One region of the Diaphorobacter sp. ED-3 genome, then DNA from elsewhere that is predicted to be linked to it. Evidence: riboswitches for the same ligand, from Rfam matches in the RefSeq annotation. Region 1 holds a riboswitch; the other holds the start of a gene.

Evidence for each region. Region 1 has a riboswitch for S-adenosylhomocysteine ahead of metH (methionine synthase). Riboswitches for the same ligand answer to the same signal wherever they lie in the genome.
Region 2: it holds a riboswitch for S-adenosylhomocysteine, as region 1 does, so the genes downstream of both, ahcY (adenosylhomocysteinase) here and metH (methionine synthase) in region 1, are expected to answer to the same signal.

The regions. Positions count from the first base shown of each region.
Region 1 is NZ_CP115182.1:262,680-269,344, forward strand. It holds gene ccoG (cytochrome c oxidase accessory protein CcoG) at 1-508, opposite strand, end outside; gene petA (ubiquinol-cytochrome c reductase iron-sulfur subunit) at 553-1,167, opposite strand; gene PCQ86_RS01265 (sigma-54 interaction domain-containing protein) at 1,371-2,723, shown strand; S-adenosyl-L-homocysteine riboswitch at 2,890-3,011, shown strand; gene metH (methionine synthase) at 3,042-5,831, shown strand; gene PCQ86_RS01275 (L,D-transpeptidase family protein) at 5,867-6,665, shown strand, end outside.
Region 2 is NZ_CP115182.1:792,056-798,720, reverse strand. It holds gene PCQ86_RS03910 (DUF4124 domain-containing protein) at 1-344, opposite strand, end outside; gene metF (methylenetetrahydrofolate reductase [NAD(P)H]) at 415-1,254, opposite strand; gene PCQ86_RS03900 (TlyA family RNA methyltransferase) at 1,251-2,249, opposite strand; gene ahcY (adenosylhomocysteinase) at 2,362-3,792, opposite strand; S-adenosyl-L-homocysteine riboswitch at 3,859-3,940, opposite strand; gene PCQ86_RS03890 (peptide chain release factor 3) at 4,079-5,704, shown strand; gene PCQ86_RS03885 (HAD-IIB family hydrolase) at 5,722-6,558, shown strand; gene PCQ86_RS03880 (c-type cytochrome) at 6,655-6,665, shown strand, end outside.

The DNA of each region.
Region 1 (6,665 bases):
AGCCGGTCCATAGCGCCACCGACACCCAGGCGAGCTGCTTGAGCGTCTTGCGCCACAGCTTCTCGAAGGTCCACGGGCCCTTGTCCAGGCGCATGCGCGCGCTGCGGTCGCCTTCGGTCAGGCGCTCCAGCCACAGGAACAGCTCGGTGTACACCGTCTGCGGGCAGGCAAAGCCGCACCACAGCCGCCCCGCCACCGCCGTGAACAGGAACAGCGACAGCGCCGACATGATGAGCAGGCCGGTGAGGTAGATGAAGTCCTGCGGGTACAGCACCAGGCCGAACAGGTAAAAGCGCCGCGCGCCCAGGTCGAACAGCACCATCTGCCGCTCGCCCCACTGCAACCAGGGCAGGCCGTAGAACACCCCCTGGGTGAGCAGCACCAGCGCCCAGCGCCAGCGCGTGAACACGCCGCCGATGGCGCGCGGGTAGATCTTCTTCTTGGCTTCGTACAGGTCGACGTAGACGTCGCGTTCGGCAGCGGGGGGCTGGGTCTGTGGGGCGGGCATGGAAGGGGGCGTGGTTGTGATGGTCTTGGGCGAAGGGCGGTCGATCAGGCGCTGGCGCTGTCCTCGCCGATCAGCAGCCGCGTGGCGCTCAGGAAGCGGTGCGGCGGCACCTCCAGGTTCGTCGGTGCGGGCTTGTTGCGGTACACGCGACCCGCGTTGTCGAACGTGGAGCCATGGCAGGGGCAGAAGAAGCCCCCGGGCCAGCCCGCGCCCAGGCCGGACTGCGGCGCGCCCGGGGCCACGGCCGTGGGCGAGCAGCCCAGGTGCGTGCAGATGCCGATGGCCACGAAGACCTCCGGCTGGATGGAGCGGTGGGTATTGCGCGCGTAGTCGGGCTGCTGGTCCTTGGCCGATGCGGGGTCGGCCAACTGTGCCTCCAGCCCCTGCAGCGACTGCAGCATCTCCGGCGTGCGCCGCACGATCCAGACGGGTTTGCCGCGCCACTCCACCGTGAGCATGCCGCCCGGCGGCAAGCCGGCGATGTCCACCTCCACGGCCGCGCCCAGGGAGCGTGCGCGTTCGCTGGGCGCCAGGCTGCTGACCAGGGGCACGGCCGCGCCGACGGCGGCCAGACCCCCGGCGGCGGCCGTGGCGTGGATCAGGGTGCGGCGTTCTGCGTCGGGCGCAGCGCAGGTGCACGAGGCGGGCAGGGCAGTCATGGCGATTCCTTCACGATGGGCGCGGCCAAAGGACCGCGCGCTTGCTTGTCCTGACTCAAGAGCCGTGCCAGCCTGGCTGCGCGGCACTGCGTGCGAAATCCCTATGTGGAACAAAGGCTTACATCCACCCAAGGAGTCAGCGCTGCCATGGTGGACGGCAGAAACACTGCCAATGCATGCCATTTGTGACACCATATGTCACCATGGCCGACACTCCTGATCTTTCCCCCACCCCGGCGCAGGTGGCGCAGACCGCGCTGCTCGCCTCCTGGCTGGAGGGGCTGCCCGAGCCGCACATCCTGTTCGACCGCGGCTACCGCATCGTGGCCGCCAACGGCGCCTACCGTCGCCAGTTCGGCCAGGGCGCGCCGGTGGTGGGGCGCACCTGCCATGCGGTCTCGCACCATTCGCCCGTGCCGTGCGACCAGGCGGGCGAGACCTGCCCGCTGGCGCGCTCGCTCTTCAGCGGCCAGCGCGAGCGCGTGCTGCACCTGCACCACACCCCGGCGGGCGAGGAATACGTGCAGATCGAACTGGTGCCGCTGCGCGACGAGGCGGGCCAGCCCCAGTACTTTCTGGAGAAGATGGAGCCGCTGCGCATTGCCCAGGGGCAGCCGGGCGCGCTGGGCATGATCGGGCGCGCGCCCGCGTTCCAGGCCGTGCTGGAGCTGATCGCGCGCGTGGGCCCGTCGCAGGCCAGCGTGCTGCTGCTGGGCGAGTCGGGCACGGGCAAGGAGCTGGCCGCGCGCGCCGTGCACGAGGCCAGCCCCCGCGCGGGGCGGCCGCTGGTGGTGGTGGACTGCGCCAGCCTGCCCGAGACGCTGTTCGAGAGCGAACTGTTCGGCCACGAGCGTGGCGCCTTCACCGGCGCCCATGCCGCACGCGCCGGCCTGGTGGAGGCGGCGCACGGCGGCACGCTGTTCCTGGACGAGGTGGGCGACATCCCGCTCACCATGCAGGTCAAGCTGCTGCGTTTGCTGGAAAGCGGCACCTACCGCCGCGTGGGCCACACCGAGCTGCGCCGCGCGGACATCCGACTGGTGGCGGCCACCCACCGCGACCTGCGCGCCATGGTGCGCGAGGGGCGGTTTCGCCAGGACCTGTACTACCGCCTGAGCACCTTTCCCATCCAGCTGCCCGCGCTGCGCGAACGCCCGCAGGACATTCCGCTGCTGGCGGAATCGCTCCTGCAGCGCGTGGCCGGGGGGCGGGGCCTGGTGCTTGCGCCCGCGGCGCTGCGCCGGCTGGCGCAGCACCCCTTCCCCGGCAACGTACGCGAGCTGCGCAACGTGCTGGAACGTGCCGCGCTGCTGACCGACGGCGCGGTGGTGACCGCCCATACGATCGAGCGCGCGCTCTCGTTCGATGCGCCCGCGGCGGCGCCGGCCCGCGCTGCGCAGCAGCCCGACCATGCCACCCTGCGTGACATCGAATCCGAGGCCCTGCGCGCGGCGCTGGCGGGTGGGGCCGCGTCGCGTCGCGAATTGGCACGCGCCCTGGGGGTCAGCACGCGCACGCTGTACCGCAAGCTGCGACTGTTACGGGAGCAGGGCTGATGCTCCTTGTTTGATAGCTTTTAGCGCTTGCTGTGGCTGGCTTGCGGTCTGTTTTTGCTTGAAACAGCCACCGCCCCGTGTAGGGGCCACGTTCTGGGCGCACAGTGCACGCGGGGGTATATCCATATGCCTGCCCCCCAAAGGTGGGCCGCGTAGAATTCGACGCTTTCCCGAGGAGCGCTGCAGCGCCCGCCGGCCGGGGCCGCACAGGCGGCTCGCGCGTGGCGGCGTCAGGCTCGGGCCCACCGCGGCATGCAGCCGTGCGTGTACCAACGGCGCTCACCTGATGTGTCTGTTCTTGTTATCCAGGTGAGCCCCATGCCGTCGTCCGCCCCCGCATCTTCCGTCCCTTCGCACGCCGTGCCGCCCATGCGCCTGTCGGGGCTGGAGCCCGTGTTCATCGGCGAGGGGAGCTTGTTCGTCAACGTGGGCGAGCGCACCAACGTCACCGGCTCCAAGGCGTTCGCGCGCATGATCCTGAACGACCAGTACGAGCAGGCACTGTCGGTGGCGCGTCAGCAGGTGGAAAACGGCGCGCAGATCATCGACGTGAACATGGACGAGGCCATGCTGGACAGCAAGGCCGCGATGGTGCGCTTCCTGAACCTCATTGCCTCCGAGCCCGACATCGCCCGGGTGCCGGTGATGGTGGACAGCTCCAAGTGGGAGGTCATCGAGGCCGGCCTGCGCTGCCTGCAGGGCAAGGGCATCGTCAACTCCATCAGCATGAAGGAGGGCGTGGAAGAGTTCAAGCGCCAGGCCAAGCTGATCCGCCGCTACGGCGCGGCTGCCGTGGTCATGGCCTTCGACGAGAAGGGCCAGGCCGACACCTTCGCACGCAAGACCGAGATCTGCGAGCGCGCCTACCGCATCCTGGTGGACGAGGTGGGCATGGCGCCCGAGGACATCATCTTCGACCCCAACATCTTCGCCATCGCCACGGGCATCGAAGAGCACGCCAACTACGCCGTGGACTTCATCGAGGCCGTGCGCTGGATCAAGCAGCATCTGCCGGGCGCCAAGGTGTCGGGCGGCGTGTCCAACGTGTCGTTCAGCTTCCGCGGCAACGAGCCGGTGCGCGAGGCGATCCACACCGTGTTCCTGTACCACGCCATCAAGGCCGGCATGGACATGGGCATCGTCAACGCGGGCATGGTCGGCGTCTACGACGACCTCGACCCCGAGCTGCGCGAGCGTGTGGAAGACGTGGTGTTGAACCGCCGCCCCGACGCGGCCGAACGCCTGCTGGAGATCGCCGAGGCCGCCAAGGGTGCCGCCAAGGACGACAGCAAGAAGCTGGAGTGGCGCGGCACGCCCGAGCACCCGAAAACCGTGGGTGAGCGCCTGTCGCATGCGCTGGTACACGGCATCACCGACTTCATCGTCGAAGACACCGAGGAGGCCTACCAGCAGATCGTGGTGCAAGGCGGCGGCCGCCCGCTGCATGTGATCGAAGGTCCGCTGATGGACGGCATGAACATCGTGGGCGACCTGTTCGGCGCGGGCAAGATGTTCCTGCCGCAGGTGGTCAAGAGCGCCCGCGTGATGAAGCAGGCCGTGGCCCACCTGATCCCTTACATCGAGGAAGAAAAGCGCCAGCAGGAAGCCGCCGGCCTGGACGTGTCCAGCAAGGGCAAGATCGTCATCGCCACCGTGAAGGGCGACGTGCATGACATCGGCAAGAACATCGTGACCGTCGTCCTGCAGTGCAACAACTTCGAGGTCATCAACATGGGCGTGATGGTGCCCTGCCATGAAATCCTGGCGCGCGCCAAGGCCGAAGGCGCGGACATCATCGGCCTGTCGGGCCTGATCACGCCCAGCCTGGAAGAGATGCAGTACGTGGCCGGCGAGATGGACAAGGACGAGTACTTCCGCATCAAGAAGATTCCATTGCTGATCGGCGGCGCCACCTGCTCGCGCGTGCACACGGCCGTCAAGATCGCGCCGCAGTACCAGGGCCCCGTGGTCTACGTGCCCGATGCCTCGCGCAGCGTGAGCGTGGCGCAGAGCCTGCTGGGCGAGCAAAAGGACAGCTACCTGGCGGAGGTGCAGGCCGACTACGACCATGTGCGCCACCTGCATGCCAACAAGAAGAAGACGCCGGTGTGGCCGCTGGCGCAGTGCCGCGCCAACAAGACGCGCATCGACTGGGCGCATTACCAGCCGCCGGCGCCCAAGTTCATCGGCCGGCGCGTGATCAAGAACATCGACCTGGCCGAACTGGTGCCCTTCATCGACTGGGCACCGTACTTCCAGACCTGGGACCTGGCCGGCAAGTACCCCGACATCCTGCAGGACGAGGTGGTGGGCGAGGAAGCCACGCGCGTCTTCCGCGACGCACAGGCCATGCTCAAGAAGATCGTGGAGGGCCGCTGGCTCACGGCCCACGCCGTGGTGGGCTTCTGGCCCGCCAACACCGTGCGCGATGACGACATCGAGCTGTATGCCGATGCCGCGCGCGACAAGGTCGTGCTCACCTGGTACGGCCTGCGCCAGCAGGCCGAGAAGCAGCCCGACGCCGAGGGCCGCATGCGCCCCAGTCGCTGCCTGGCCGACTTCATCGCGCCTCGCCTGGAGGGTGGCGCACCCACGCAGGCCGACCACATTGGCGCGTTTGCCGTCACTGCCGGCATCGGCGTGGATGCCAAGGTGGCCGAGTTCATGGCCGACCACGACGACTACAGCGCCATCACCCTCAAGGCCCTGGCCGATCGCCTGGCCGAGGCCGGTGCCGAATGGCTGCACCACCGCGTGCGCACCGACTGGTGGGGCTACCAGGCGGGCGAGCGGCTGTCCAACGACGAACTGATCGCCGAGAAGTACGTGGGCATCCGCCCCGCGCCGGGCTACCCCGCATGCCCCGATCACCGGGTGAAGAAGCCGCTGTTTGCATTGCTGGGCACGGCCGACGTCGACATGGACATTACCGACAGCTACGCCATGACGCCCGCGGCCAGTGTGAGCGGCTTTTACTTCAGCCACCCCGAGAGCACCTACTTCAGCGTCGGCAAGATCGACGATGCGCAGGTGCAGGACATGGCCCAGCGCAGCGGAGTGCCCCTGGCCGAGGTGGAGCGCGCGCTTGCGCCGAATCTGGGGCTATAGCGCCTGGTCGGCGCAGGCCATGCCAAGATCGACCCATGAACCTGCGCCTGCTGACACACCACACTGCACCCCTGCTGCTGGCGGCCTGGATGCCGCTGGCTGCCTGGGCGAACCCGTCCTGGCTGACGGCTGACGGGCGCCCCCTGCCGGCTGCGCATGAAGCGGTGCGCTGGCTCAACGAAGCCGCAGCCGATGGGCTGGAGCCGGCCGACTATGGCGCGCAGCACCTGAGTGATGCGCTGGCGGCCGCAGCCGCCCGCGGCCTGGATGCCGCCTGCGCCGTGGCGCTCGACCAGGAGCTGACGCAGGCCGTGGAGCGCTACCTGTATGAGCTGCACGGCGGGCGCATCGATCCGGCACGGCTCAACGAGCGCTACGACCACTCCCGCCGCCCCCAGCCCGACCTGCGCGCCGCGCTGCAGACCGCGCTGGCCGACGGCCAGATCCAGCAGGCGCGGGACGCGGCCATCCCTCGCGTGCCCATGTACCCGGCGCTGCGCACACTGCTGGCGCAGTACCGCGCGCTGGGCGCTCACCCTGCCTGGGCGCAGCCGCTGCCCGCGCTGCCGGGCCGCAAGCTCACGCCGGGCCAGCCCTGGGCGGGCCTGGGCGTGCTGGCCGAGCGGCTGGTGGCGCTGGGCGACCTGCCGCCGCAGCCCACGGGCGAGCCGCCCGCAGCGTCCGCGCCAGCGCAATACACCCCCGCATTGGTCGAGGCCGTCACGGCCTTCCAGCGCCGCCACGGGCTGGAGGCGGACGGGGTGCTGGGCGCGACCACGCTGGCGGCGCTGAATGTGCCCCCGGCCGCACGCGCCGAGCAGATCGCGCTGCAGA
Region 2 (6,665 bases), 530 kb from region 1:
TGCATGCCTGCGATGACGTCGTAGCTGGAGCCGTTGGCCGATGCCCCGCGGATGCTGTTTTGCAGCGTGCGGCAGCGCCCGCTCATGTAGCTCTCGTATTCCGGCACCTCGCGCATCGCACTGCTGCGCCGGGACGGGGTGGGCGCGTAGCTGCGGGGCTCGACGCGTGGCTCCACCGGTCCCGCCGAGACGGCGGTGGTCACCATGCCCTTGGGGCACGGGCGCGCCAGGGTGTAGACGGCGCCCTGCTCGTCGCGGCAGGAATAGCGCGTCTGCGCCGACGCGGGCGATGCCATCGCAAGCGACAGCGTGGTGAACAGCAGGAAGGCAATGACGGGACTCATACCGCAAACGCGCAGGGGATAGGAGGAAGAGGACGGGAAAAAGCTGCCGATATTACCCATCCCCGCTGCTTCAGAGCCCCAGGCGGTCGCAGATTTCCAACGTGGCCGCGCTCTGGTTCATGGTGTAGAAGTGCAGGCCCGGCACGCCCTCGCGGCGCAGTTGCTCGCACAGGTGCGTGACGACATCCAGGCCGAAGGCGCGAATGCTCGCCACATCGTCACCATAGCCCTGCAGGCGCAGGCGGATCCAGCGCGGGATCTCGGCGCCGCAGGCGTCCGAAAAGCGCAGCAGCTGCGACGCGCCCATGATCGGCATGATGCCCGGCACCACGGGCACGTCCAGCCCCAGGCGGCGCACGTCCTGCACGAAGCGCAGGTAGGCGTCGGCATTGAAGAAGTACTGTGTGATGGCCGAGTCGGCGCCCGCGCGCACCTTGGTGGCAAAGGCCTGCAGGTCGGCATCAGACGAACGGGCCTGGGGATGGACCTCGGGGTAGGCCGCCACCTCGATGTGGAAGTCGCGCCCCGTCTCGGCGCGGATGAACGCCACCAGATCGCTCGCGTAATGGAACTCGCCCCCGATGCCGTAGCCACTGGGCAGGTCGCCGCGCAGCGCAACCAGGCGCTTCACGCCCATGGCTTTCAGCTCGGCGAGCTGCGCGCGCACGCCGTCCTTGGTGGCGCCGATGCACGAGAAGTGCGAGGCCGCGCTCACGCCCTCGGCGAGGATCTCGCGCACCGTGCCGAAGGTGCCCGCCTGCGTGGAGCCCCCCGCGCCGTAGGTGACGGAGCAGAACTCGGGCCGGCGCGCATACAGCTGCTGGCGCACGGCGCGCAGTTTGTCGGCGCCCTCGGGCGTCTTGGGCGGGAAGAATTCAAAGCTGACCGGAAAGGCCGTGGAAAGGCTCATGCCTTCCTCCTTGCATGGATGAAGAACTCGCGGTTGCCGTCGCCCCCCTCGATGGGGCTATCGATCCAGGCCACCACGTGCAGCCCCAGCTCCGTGCAGCAGTCTCGGATGCGCTGCTCCACCTGCGGATACAGCTGCGCATCGCGCACGATGCCGCCCTTGCCCACTTGGCCGGGCTGCAACTCAAACTGCGGCTTGACCAGCATCAGCAGCTGGCCCTGCTCTTTCAATAGCGGCACCAGCGCAGGCAGCACCAGCGTGAGCGAGATGAAGGACAGGTCGCCGGTGACGAGATCGAACGCTGGCGTGATGTCCACGTCCTCGCACCCGGGACGGCGGCGGCGCTGCACGGGCAATGAGCCCTCGGCGCGTGCCTTGGCCTTGGCGGCGCGCTCGGCCTTGAAGCTCTCGATCTCATGCTCCTTGGCGTCGTCGCTGTCGTCGTACTCATCGTCCACCATGCCGCCGTTGCGCATCCAGGCGTAGGGGGCCTGGGGCTGGGTGTCGTTGTCTTCCGCGTCCTCGATGACTTCGGACAGCGCCACGTCGCAGGCGTTCTGCAACGCCTCGGGCGTGAGGGCCCGGGCATTCACGCCTTCCACGCAGACCACCCGCGGGTCGGCGCGCAGCCGCTCGTGCAACTGGCCGTGGCCCACGTCCACGCCAATCACCTGGGCGGCGCCATGTGCCAGCAGGCAGTCGGTGAAACCGCCGGTGCTCTGCCCCACGTCCAGGCAGCGCAGGCCAGCCACTTGCATGCCCGTGGCCGCCAGCGCGCCTTCAAGCTTGAGGCCGCCGCGCGAGAGGTACTTGGCCTCCGCAGCGTCCAGCAGCTGCACCTCAACCCCCGCAGGAATGTCGTCGCCGTTCTTGGCCACCTTCTGCCACGGCAGCGTGGGCGCCAGGCGCCACTGCACGCCGGCGGCAATCAACCGCTGGGCCTGCGACCGGGTGGCCGCGTAGCCGCCTTCCACCAGAAATACGTCCGCGCGCATCGCGCTATCCTCTCATATCGATAGCTGGCAGCGCTTGCAGCGAGCCAATTTCAGCAATTTTTCATGCTGAAAACGACTACTGGCAAGCGCAAGCAGCTATGCTTTTTAACAATCAATAGCGGTAGGTGTCGGGCTTGTAGGGGCCCTGCTTCGGCACGCCGATGTAGGCGGCCTGCTCGTCGCTCAGCTCGGTCAGCATGGCGCCCACCTTCTTCAGGTGCAGGCGCGCCACCTTCTCGTCGAGGTGCTTGGGCAGCACGTAGACCTTGCCCACGTCGTAGCCCTCGGGGTGGGTGAACAGCTCGATCTGCGCGATCGTCTGGTTGGCGAACGAGTTGGACATCACGAAGCTGGGGTGGCCCGTGCCGCAGCCCAGGTTCACCAGGCGGCCCTTGGCCAGCAGGATGATGCGCTTGCCGTCCGGGAAGATCACATGGTCGACCTGGGGCTTTATTTCTTCCCACTGGCAGTGCTCTTCGAGCTTGGCGACCTGGATCTCGTTGTCGAAGTGGCCGATGTTGCAGACGATGGCCTGGTCCTTCATGGCCTTCATGTGCTCGAAGGTGATGACGTCACGGTTGCCCGTGGTGGTGACGAAGATGTCGGCCTTGTCGGCGGCCCACTCCATGGTCACGACCTTGAAGCCTTCCATGGCAGCCTGCAGGGCATTGATGGGGTCGATCTCGGTCACCCACACCTGGGCGCTCAGGGCGCGCAGCGCCTGGGCCGAGCCCTTGCCCACGTCGCCATAGCCCGCCACCACGGCCACCTTGCCGGCGATCATCACGTCGGTGGCGCGCTTGATGCCGTCCACCAGCGACTCGCGGCAGCCGTACAGGTTGTCGAATTTGGACTTGGTCACCGAATCGTTCACGTTGATCGCACGGAACAGCAGCGTGCCCTTGGCCGACATTTCCTTCAGGCGGTGCACGCCGGTGGTGGTCTCTTCGGTCACGCCGATGATCTGGGCGCTCTTGCGGCTGTACCAGGTGCTGTCCTCGGCCAGCTTGGCCTTGATGGCGGCGAACAGGATGCGCTCTTCCTCGCTGCCGGGGTTGGCCAGCACGGAGGCGTCCTTTTCAGCGCGCTTGCCCAGGTGCATCAGCAGCGTGGCGTCGCCGCCGTCGTCCAGGATCATGTTCGGGCCTTCGCCCTCGCTGCCCTTGGGACCGAAGTCGAAGATGCGGTGGGTGTAGTCCCAGTAGTCCACCAGGGTCTCGCCCTTGATGGCGAACACCGGCGTGCCGGTGGCGGCAATCGCGGCGGCGGCGTGGTCCTGGGTGGAGAAGATGTTGCACGAGGCCCAGCGCACGTCGGCGCCCAGGGCCTTGAGCGTCTCGATCAGCACGGCCGTCTGGATGGTCATGTGCAGCGAGCCGGTGATGCGCGCGCCCTTCAGGGGCTGCTTGGCCGCGAATTCCTCGCGGATGGCCATCAGGCCAGGCATCTCGGTTTCGGCGATGCGGATCTCCTTGCGGCCCCAGTCGGCCAGGGAGATATCGGCAATCGCGGAGTCGGCTGGGGACTTGAGAACAGCGCTCATGGTGGTTTCCTTGATGGGTATCTGAAAAAACCGCGCCTGGGGGATGGGGCTCACCGCACCGCAAGGCGTGGGTGAGCGTCGTTGCTGGGTATGACTTCCGAGCCTCGCGCCCCGCCGTGCTGGGGACGCTGCAACGCTCCTCGGAAAGTGCAAGATTATACCGGTGCCCCCGCGCCACGCGCCGCGCCGTAGAATCCCCGCCCAATGCCAGGGCGCTCCCGCAGGGTGCGCCCGCCTCTTCTCGCACCGGCCGCAGCGCACCGCGCGGCCCTCACCCAGAATCACTGTGTCGTACGCCCCAGAAACCCGGCGCCGCCGGACTTTTGCCATCATCTCCCACCCCGACGCCGGCAAGACCACGCTGACGGAAAAGCTGCTGCTGTTCTCCGGCGCCATCCAGATCGCCGGCGCCGTGAAGGGCCGCAAGGCCAGCCGCCACGCCACGTCCGACTGGATGGAAATCGAGAAGCAGCGCGGCATCTCGGTGGCGTCGAGCGTGATGCAGATGAGCTACCGCGACCATGTCATCAACCTGCTGGACACGCCGGGCCACAAGGACTTCTCGGAAGACACCTACCGCGTGCTCACGGCCGTCGATTCGGCCCTGATGGTGATCGACGCGGCCAACGGCGTGGAGGCGCAGACGCGCCGCCTGATCGAGGTCTGCCGCCAGCGCGACACGCCCATCATCACCTTCGTCAACAAGATGGACCGCGAGGTGCGCGACCCGCTGGACATCCTCGACGAGGTGGAGCGTGAGCTGGGCATGCCCTGCTGCCCCATCACCTGGCCCGTGGGCCAGGGCAAGAGCTTCGGCGGCATCATCAACCTGCGCACGCAAAGCATGACGGTCTTCCAGCCCGGCAGCGAAAAGCGCCCGCAGGACTTCGAGGTCATTCCTCTTTCCGACGCCGACAAGCTGCGCGCGCGCTTCGGTCAGGCCTTTGACGACGCACTGGAAAGCATGGAGCTGGCGCAAGGTGCCTCGGCACCCTGGGACCATGAAGCCTTCCTGGCTGGCAAGCTCACACCGGTGTTCTTCGGCTCGGGCGTGAACAACTTCGGTGTGATGGAAGTGCTGGATGCGGTGGTGGACATGTCGCCCCCGCCCGGCCCGCGCAAGAGCTCGCTCGTCGTCAACAAGCAGACCGTCGAGAAGACCATCCTGCCCGAAGACAAAGGCTTTTCGGGCGTGGTGTTCAAGGTGCAGGCCAACATGGACGCCAACCACCGCGACCGCATCGCCTTCGTGCGCGTGGCCAGCGGCAAGTACACGCCCGGCATGAAGCTCAAGGTCCAGCGCACCGCCAAGGAACTGCGCCCCACCAGCGTGGTCACCTTCATGAGCCAGCGCCGCGAGGCGGTGGAAGAGGCCTACGCCGGCGACATCATCGGCTTCACCACGCACGGCGGCGTGCAGCTGGGCGACACCATCACCGACGGCGCCAACCTGCAGTTCACCGGCCTGCCGTTCTTCGCACCCGAGATGTTCATGACCGTGGTGCTGAAGAACCCGCTGCGCACCAAGCAACTGCAGCAGGGCCTGATGCAGCTGGGCGAGGAAGGCGCCATCCAGGTCTTCAAGCCCGAGGCCGGCGGCAACATGCTGCTGGGTGCCGTGGGCCAGCTGCAGTTCGAAGTGGTGCAACACCGTCTGAACACCGAATACGACTGCGACATCCGTCTGGAAGCCTGCCAGTACACGGGAGCCCGCTGGATCACTGCCGACACGCCGGCCGAACTGCGCGAGTTCGAGAACGCCTACCCCATGCGCATGGCGCGCGATGCGGCGGACACGCTGGCCTACCTGTGCACGAGCCCATATGACGTACGGCTGGCGCAGGAGCGGTTCCCGAAGATTCACTTCCATCCGCTGCGGGAGCATGCGGGGTTGGCGTTGCAGAACAGTTGACGCGACCCCCATCCGCCATGCTCCCTCTTGCCTCATGGGACGAGTTGGCGCGCACGTGCATCACCGGCGTGCTCACCGACATCGACGACACCCTGACCACCGATGGCGCCATCACCGCCGATGCCCTGCAGGCGCTGGCCGACCTGAAAGCCTCAGGGCTGCACGTCATTCCGATCACGGGCCGGCCGGTGGGCTGGAGCGAGCCTTTTGCCGCTGCCTGGCCGGTGGACAGCATCGTTGCTGAGAACGGTGCGGTGGCGCTGCTGCGGGCGCCCCGAAATTTTGCCCCAAATGGCCTACAGTCCCCGTGCGATAAGCGCGAGCAGCTATTAAAGTTGTATCAACAGGACGCCGCCACGCGCGCCTCCAACTTCGCGCGCATGCAACAGGTGCTGGCCGAGATTGAAGCCGCCGTGCCCGGCGCCCGGCGCGCCACCGACTCGCCCGGGCGCGAGACGGACATCGCCATCGACCACAGTGAATTCACGCACCTGCCCCAGGCGGCCATCGACCAGGCGGTTGCCCTGATGCATGCCGCGGGCATGAACGCCACCGTGAGCAGCATCCACATCAACGGCTGGTTCGGCGCGCACAACAAGCTGGAGGGTGCGCGATGGATCGTGCGCGAGCTGTTCGGGCGTGATCTGGACGCCGAGCTGGAGCGCTGGGTCTACATCGGTGACTCCACCAATGACCAGCTCATGTTTGCGCACTTCCCGCACAGCGTGGGTGTGGCCAATATTGCGCGTTTCGTGCCCCAACTGCAGCATCTGCCGCGCTATGTGACGCAGGGCGAGCGCGGGGCAGGGTTTGCAGAACTTGCGCAATCCTTGCTCGCCATCAACGATCGCTGACATCGACCGTCCAGGTGCGCGTTGCACTACCAAAACACCACCGGGGCTTCACAACTCGCCTTCTAAAATGACCCTTTTCACAAAAAGGGTTACACCATGGCAAGGCG